DNA from 2 places in the Paraglaciecola aquimarina genome. Region 1 is predicted to be linked to the other one. Evidence: predicted binding sites of a transcription regulator. Region 1 holds the regulator's gene; the other holds the start of a gene.
What was found. The regulator NrdR, encoded in region 1, represses ribonucleotide reductase genes. The targets are predictions, from matches to a motif close to AAACACNANATNTNGTGTTT.
Positions count from the first base shown of each region.

Region 2: nrdA (class 1a ribonucleoside-diphosphate reductase subunit alpha) is a predicted target of NrdR. The motif match lies at 1,802-1,821, and genes of this name have one in related genera.

Region 1 covers NZ_JAWDIO010000002.1:2,742,336-2,745,992, reverse strand. The annotation lists gene RS130_RS13620 (riboflavin synthase) at 1-240, opposite strand, end outside; gene ribD (bifunctional diaminohydroxyphosphoribosylaminopyrimidine deaminase/5-amino-6-(5-phosphoribosylamino)uracil reductase RibD) at 354-1,454, opposite strand; gene nrdR (transcriptional regulator NrdR) at 1,524-1,973, opposite strand; gene glyA (serine hydroxymethyltransferase) at 2,096-3,352, opposite strand; gene RS130_RS13600 (Gfo/Idh/MocA family protein) at 3,494-3,657, opposite strand, start outside.
Region 2 covers NZ_JAWDIO010000002.1:2,932,115-2,935,771, reverse strand. The annotation lists gene ubiG (bifunctional 2-polyprenyl-6-hydroxyphenol methylase/3-demethylubiquinol 3-O-methyltransferase UbiG) at 199-915, shown strand; gene RS130_RS14595 (HAD family hydrolase) at 915-1,553, shown strand; gene nrdA (class 1a ribonucleoside-diphosphate reductase subunit alpha) at 2,017-3,657, shown strand, end outside.

The DNA.
Region 1 (3,657 bases):
GCTGCCAGCCTTATAGGTGGCAAAACCAGTGCGTTTGATGGTTTCGTGTGACACATCGGCACTAAAACCATTTGCTGACATATCGACAACTGTTAAACATACGCCGTTATTAGCAATGCTGTCTCCCAGTTTTACGTCCCCCATATCAAGCTTTTTAGTTTCAATTGACAATCGAATGTCTTCACCTGCAGGTGTTAAACTTTTAATCACACCTACATCTTCAATAATTCCGGTAAACATAGTTTCTCGATATTCGTTTTCTAATTTATTTCCGACCAGTGGCTTATGCCGTACTCACTGTTCAGTACTTTACGGGTTCATTACCGCACTACACTAAGATTACAGGAGCTGGTTTACAGTAGCGCAGTAATTTTTATATCCGTCCCAACTTGCCGCACATCACAAAGCGTCAAATCGACAACCTCTTGCATCGATTGTAAAGGTAAAATATCAAATAAGTTCTGACCATCGCCCCCTATTAATTTGGGCGCTTGGTATAAAATCAATTCATCAACCAAATTATTTTGTAATAAGGCGCCGGCTAGCTTCGCCCCTGCCTCAACCCACACTTGATTCAACTGCATAGCCGAGAGTTTTGCCATTACCGAATTCAGATCTAATTTATTAGCAACAAAAGGGGCTTGCCATTGCTGCACATGATTGGGAAATTGATGAATACTAGGCTGACCGTTAATTAACAATACATCACCCGCGTCATTAGATTGCATCGGTTGTAAACAACGCAAAGACGTTGGCAATTGATTGCGTCCGTCCAAAATAACTCTAAGCGGTTGGCGAAGGTTAACGGACGATAATTCTTCCGCAGCTAACCCTAGCTCAGCATAACGTACATTAAGAGAAGGATTGTCGGCCATCACAGTACCTGAGCCAGATAAAATAGCACAGCTTTGTGCTCTATGTCGTTGCACGTCTTGACGTGCTTCGGGGCCTGTAATCCATTGACTTAATCCATTTTTTAGCGCCGTTTTGCCATCAAGGGTGGCGGCTAACTTTACTGTTACCCATGGTTTCCCCACACGCATACGCTTAATAAAGCCACGATTTAATTGCTTAGCAGCCAAGCTTAACAAGCCTGTTTCCGTGGCGATCCCCGCCTGCTGTAACTTAGTAAGTCCCCGACCCGATACCAGTGGATTAGGATCTTCCATTGCCACAATCACACGAGAAACTTGAGCTTGGATCAATGCGTCTGCGCACGGAGGAGTGCGACCTTGATGGCTGCATGGTTCTAACGTCACATAAGCTGTAGCACCTTTAGCAAGTTCCCCCGCTTGACGAAGAGCATGTACTTCAGCGTGCGGGGTTCCAGCTTTTTGATGCCACCCCTCGCCAACTATATTTCCTAACTTGTCAGCGATCACACAACCAACATTAGGATTGGGAGAGGTAGTATATTGGCCGCGCTTCGCTAACTGAATAGCACGAGCCATCATTTGATGATCACATCTAGTAAAACTTGTCACTGTTATTCAAAACCAATAGTTAAGTAAATAAGGTAGGAATTAATCGCCTAACCGGGCAATTTCTTCGCCAAACTCTCTAATATCTTCAAAAGAACGATAAACTGAAGCAAAACGCACGTAAGCCACTTTATCTAACTCTTTAAGTGCGTCCATAATTAAGTTACCTAAGAATTCGCTGCTAATTTCTCGTTCACCCGTGGCACGTATCGAAGACTTTAACCGGCTTATGCATTCCTCAACTTGCTCGGTACTTACCGGACGCTTTTCTAGCGCTCGTTGTAAACCCGCTCGAAGTTTATCTTCGTTAAAGGGCTCTCTTGAACCATCTCGCTTAACCACTCTTGGCATGACTAACTCAGCCATTTCAAACGTAGTAAAACGTTCCTTACATACAGTGCACTCGCGCCTTCGTCTAACTTGGCTGCCATCAGCTACTAAACGAGAGTCGATAACTTTAGTTTCTTGCACAGAACAAAACGGACAATACATAGTGATTTCTAACTGAAACGGATTAATTCGACTAAATTAACAAAATTAAGGGCCTAGGCATATAACATAAATAAAAAAGCCGACTCTAAGCCGGCTTTAACTAGCGTTATTTGGATAAACGACTAGGCGTAAACAGGGAAAGCTTCACAAAGAGCGACCACTTCACCTTTAACGCGGGCAATAACAGTTTCATCGTTGATATTATCTAACACATCACAGATCCAGTTAGCCACTTGTTTAGCTTGTTCTTCTTTAAAGCCTCGACGAGTAATAGCTGGCGAACCAATACGCAATCCACTGGTCACAAACGGTGAGCGAGGATCGTTAGGCACAGAGTTTTTGTTCACTGTAATATTGGCAGCCCCCAAAGCGGCATCAGCATCCTTACCAGTGTATTCTTTACCAATTAAGTCCAATAAGAATAAGTGGTTGTCCGTACCACCAGACACCACTTTGTGTCCGCGCTCTTGAATCACTGCCACCATTGCTTTAGCGTTAGCCACGACTTGTTGTTGGTAGACTTTAAATTCTGGTTGTAATGCTTCTTTAAACGCAACGGCTTTAGCTGCAATAACATGACACAAAGGACCACCTTGGCCACCATGGAACACCGCACTATTTAACTTTTTATAAATAGCTTCGTCACCACAAGCAGACAAAATAAGGCCACCACGTGGACCGGCTAACGTTTTATGAGTTGTTGTTGTTACAACATGAGCGTGAGCCATAGGACTAGGATACACACCCGCAGCCACTAGACCAGCAACATGAGCCATGTCTACTAACAAATACGCCCCTACTTTATCAGCAATTTCACGAAATTTCTGCCAGTCAACTATGCCAGAATAGGCTGAAAAACCACCGATGATCATTTTTGGCTTATGCTCTAAAGCGAGTGCTTCAACTTGTGCCATATCGATTTCACCTGTTTCTGGGTCAAGTCCATACTGAACAGCGTGATAGGTTTTACCAGAAAAACTCACTGACGCGCCATGGGTTAAATGACCACCATGGGCTAGGCTCATTCCTAAAACAGTATCGCCAGCATTCAACAACGCCATAAATACCGCAGAGTTTGCTTGTGAACCTGCATGGGGCTGAACGTTTGCATAATCACAACCAAATAGTTGTTTAGCGCGCTCTATGGCTAAATCTTCTGCAATATCAACATACTCACAACCACCGTAATAACGCTTATGAGGGTAACCTTCGGCATATTTGTTGGTTAATTGAGAGCCTTGGGCTTCAAGCACACGTGGGCTGCAATAGTTTTCAGAAGCAATCAATTCAATATGATGCTCCTGACGTTGGTTTTCTTGTTGAATTGCTTGGTACAATTCTGGGTCGAAATCAGCAATATTCATATCACGTGTTAACATTACGTTTCCTCAAAATCAGGGGTATATAAAAAGGGAAATAAAACAGCGCACATTTTAGTGATTTTTACACATTTGTATACATGCATTCGGGCATGAGAAACAACCAAAAGTTGTAACGCATACCCTAGACGCTATAAATCTCTATAATTTTTCAATATCGCTAGAAAAAGCTAAACCGATTTGGCTGCGGATCTCATCCATGATTTCGATAATACCAATGCTTTCGTCATGAGACATAAGTGAACTGTACAATTGACCAGCTTCAACACAGTCCATAGATTCTTCTATTTGATATTCAAAACCAT
Region 2 (3,657 bases), 190 kb from region 1:
CCGCACAATACTACCACCTACAAAAAGAAATAAATAGCCGAAAGTCATGCATGTAGCTTATATAGTGGTCAATAAACCAGCAGTTGAGCATATGTGCTGTTTTATTGATTAAGCTAGCTGTTATTTGCACTAGCTAGTGAATAGACTTGCTGGCTATAATACGCCTAGTTTACTGGCTAACAAAAATGATGTTAAAAGATGACCAACAGGCAAAATGTCGATATCGGCGAAATCCAAAAATTTTCTGACTTAGCGTCAAGATGGTGGGACTTAAATGGGGAGTTCAAACCGTTACACCAAATCAACCCTCTTCGTACAGATTATATAAATCAACATAGCCATGGCCTAAACGACAAAAAAGTACTGGACATCGGCTGTGGTGGCGGAATATTGGCCGAAAGCATGGCCAAGCATGGTGCACATGTTACCGGTATCGATATGGCTGAAGCCCCGCTAGAAATAGCCAAATTACATGGATTGGAGTCCGAGCTGGATGTTAGTTATCAGCAAATTACCGCTGAAGAATTTGCCGAGCAACACCCTGCACAATTTGATGTCGTCACTTGCATGGAAATGCTTGAACACGTGCCAGATCCAAGGTCAGTGGTCAATGCCTGTTTTAAATTAGTGAAACCTGTGGGACAGGTATTTTTCTCTACCTTAAATAGGAACATTAAGTCTTATCTTATGGCGATAGTCGGTGCGGAATATATTCTTGGCCTTGTCCCTAAAGGCACTCATCAGCATGATAAGTTTATTAAACCATCCGAATTGATGGCTTGGATTGATAGCACGCCATTAATAATAAAGAGAATGATCGGCTTACATCTCAACCCGATAACGCAAGATTACTATTTGTCCACGCAAAATGTAGATGTCAATTACATCATTCATTGTCAAAACGGAGATAGCTAATGCCATCTGTTCCAAACGCTATTTTATTTGACTTGGATGGAACCCTACTCGACACAGCAAAAGATCTTGGTCATGCACTCAACACTATCTTGTTGGAACACGACTACCCTAGTGTTGACTACAGCATATATCGAAATATAGCCTCCGATGGAGCGAAAGGTATGCTTGAATTAGGGTTTGGCGATGCACTGAAAACGTTAAACGTAGCGCAACTGAGACAACAGTTTTTAGATAATTATCAGGCAAATATTTGTCTCGATACGTGTTATTTCTCTGGTGTTGAAAGTCTGTTAATTGCCTTAAATGAACGCAACATACCTTGGGGCATCGTGACCAACAAGCCAGAGTTTTTAACCTTACAATTAGTCAAGTATTTCCCCCTACTAGAAAACTGCCAAGTCATTATTAGTGGTGATACGTTAAGCGAGAGAAAGCCACATCCCTTACCTCTGTTAGAAGCGCAAGAAAGGTTAAACCTAGCCAAGCCAAACACATGGTACATTGGCGATGCACAGCGAGATATTGAAGCAGCCAACGCTGCCAATATGGTAAGTGTAATAGCGGGTTATGGATACATTGATAAACGAATCGAAACTGATGCCTGCAGCAGGCCGACTTATACATTCATCAAGCGGTAGATTTATTGCCATATATAAAGTCGTAGGCTAAAAAAGCTACAATGGCCTAACCACGATATATAGTGCATAAAAAGAAAGACACCCCCTATATATCCATATAGATTAAAAGCTAATAACTATACATTAAAAAAATTTAATGCTAAAAATAACTATATTTATAGCTTGCATTCCCATAAAACGACCTTCAAAAAGCGCTTTTAAGTTAGTCAATACTAACCTGAAATCCCCCCTACTTTGATTGCGCAAATTACCACCACATATTGGGTTGCAAAGTTATCAAAACCTCACTATCTTGTGTTCGGTTCCTAAAACGACAGGGATAATTAGACTTGTTTTTAATTATCTAGTAAATGTCTAATTTAACAATTTAATACACTTGTTTGGTGGATAATTAACCACCCAACATTACCATGCTTAATCAAGGCTATTGAATAGCCAGAAATAAAACTAACGGCTCAAATACATGAATAATAATTTATACGTCACTAAACGTACTGGCGAACGCGAAGTCATAGACTTGGATAAAATCCACAAAGTGATCGAATGGGCAGCCAAAGGATTAAATAACGTATCTGTTTCTCAAGTAGAAATAAAGGCACATATTCAATTTTATGACGGTATAAAAACAGCTGATATTCACGAAACCTTAATTCGCTCAGCAGCCGAGTTAATTTCAACTGACTGCCCCGATTATCAATATTTAGCCGCTAGACTTGCCATCTTTCACCTACGTAAGAAAGCTTACGGTACATTCGAGCCCCCAGCTTTATATGACCACGTTACATCTCTAGTAGCGAGTGGCAAATATGACAAACATTTATTAGAAGACTACAGCCAAGCTGAGTTCGAAGAAATGGGTGATTACTTAGATCATTGGCGTGATATGAACTTTAGCTATGCCGCCGTTAAACAACTCGAAGGCAAATACCTAGTTCAAAACCGCGTGACAGGTGAGATCTACGAAAGCGCTCAATTTTTATACATTTTGGTCGCGGCTTGTTTATTTGCCAACTATGAAAAAGAAACGCGCATGGATTATATCAAGCGTTTTTACGATGCCACTTCTAAATTCAAGATATCTTTACCGACTCCAATAATGGCAGGTGTTCGCACCCCAACTCGTCAATTTAGTTCTTGCGTGTTAATTGAATCAGGCGACAGCTTAGATTCAATCAATGCAACCACGAGCGCCATTGTTAAATATGTCAGTCAACGTGCAGGAATTGGCGTAAATGCTGGACGAATTCGCGCATTAGGTAGCCCTATTCGTGGTGGCGAAGCGTTTCATACTGGTTGTATCCCGTTTTATAAGCACTTTCAAACAGCGGTAAAAAGCTGTTCACAAGGTGGGGTACGTGGTGGCGCTGCGACTTTATTCTATCCCTTATGGCATTTAGAAGTTGAATCGCTATTAGTACTTAAAAATAACCGTGGAGTTGAAGAGAACCGAGTTCGTCATCTGGATTATGGTGTGCAATTTAACAAATTAATGTATTCACGTTTAATTAAAGATCAGCACATTACATTGTTTAGCCCTTCAGATACTCCTGGTTTATATGATGCGTTTTTTGCGGACCAAGATGAGTTTGAGCGCCTATACGAATTATACGAAAAAGATGAATCAATTCGTAAAAAGCAAATAAAAGCCATCGAATTATTTAGCTTGTTTATGCAAGAGCGTGCGAGTACAGGTCGTATTTACTTACAAAATGTCGATCACTGCAATACTCACAGCCCCTTCAATCCTAAACTCGCACCAGTACGTCAAAGTAACCTATGTTTAGAAATTGCTTTACCGACCAAACCTTTGAAACATGTAAACGATGAAGAAGGTGAAATTGCACTTTGTACTTTATCTGCGTTCAATTTAGGTGCCATAGAAAGCTTAGATGAATTTGCAGAGCTATCTGACTTAGCTGTTCGTGCTTTAGATAGCTTACTCGATTACCAAGATTACCCTGTTCCCGCTGCATTTAATGCCACTATGGGTCGACGTACTTTGGGCATAGGCGTTATTAATTTTGCCTATTACTTAGCCAAAAATGGCGTGAAATACTCAGACGGCAGCGCCAATGGTTTAGTACATAGGACCTTCGAAGCGATG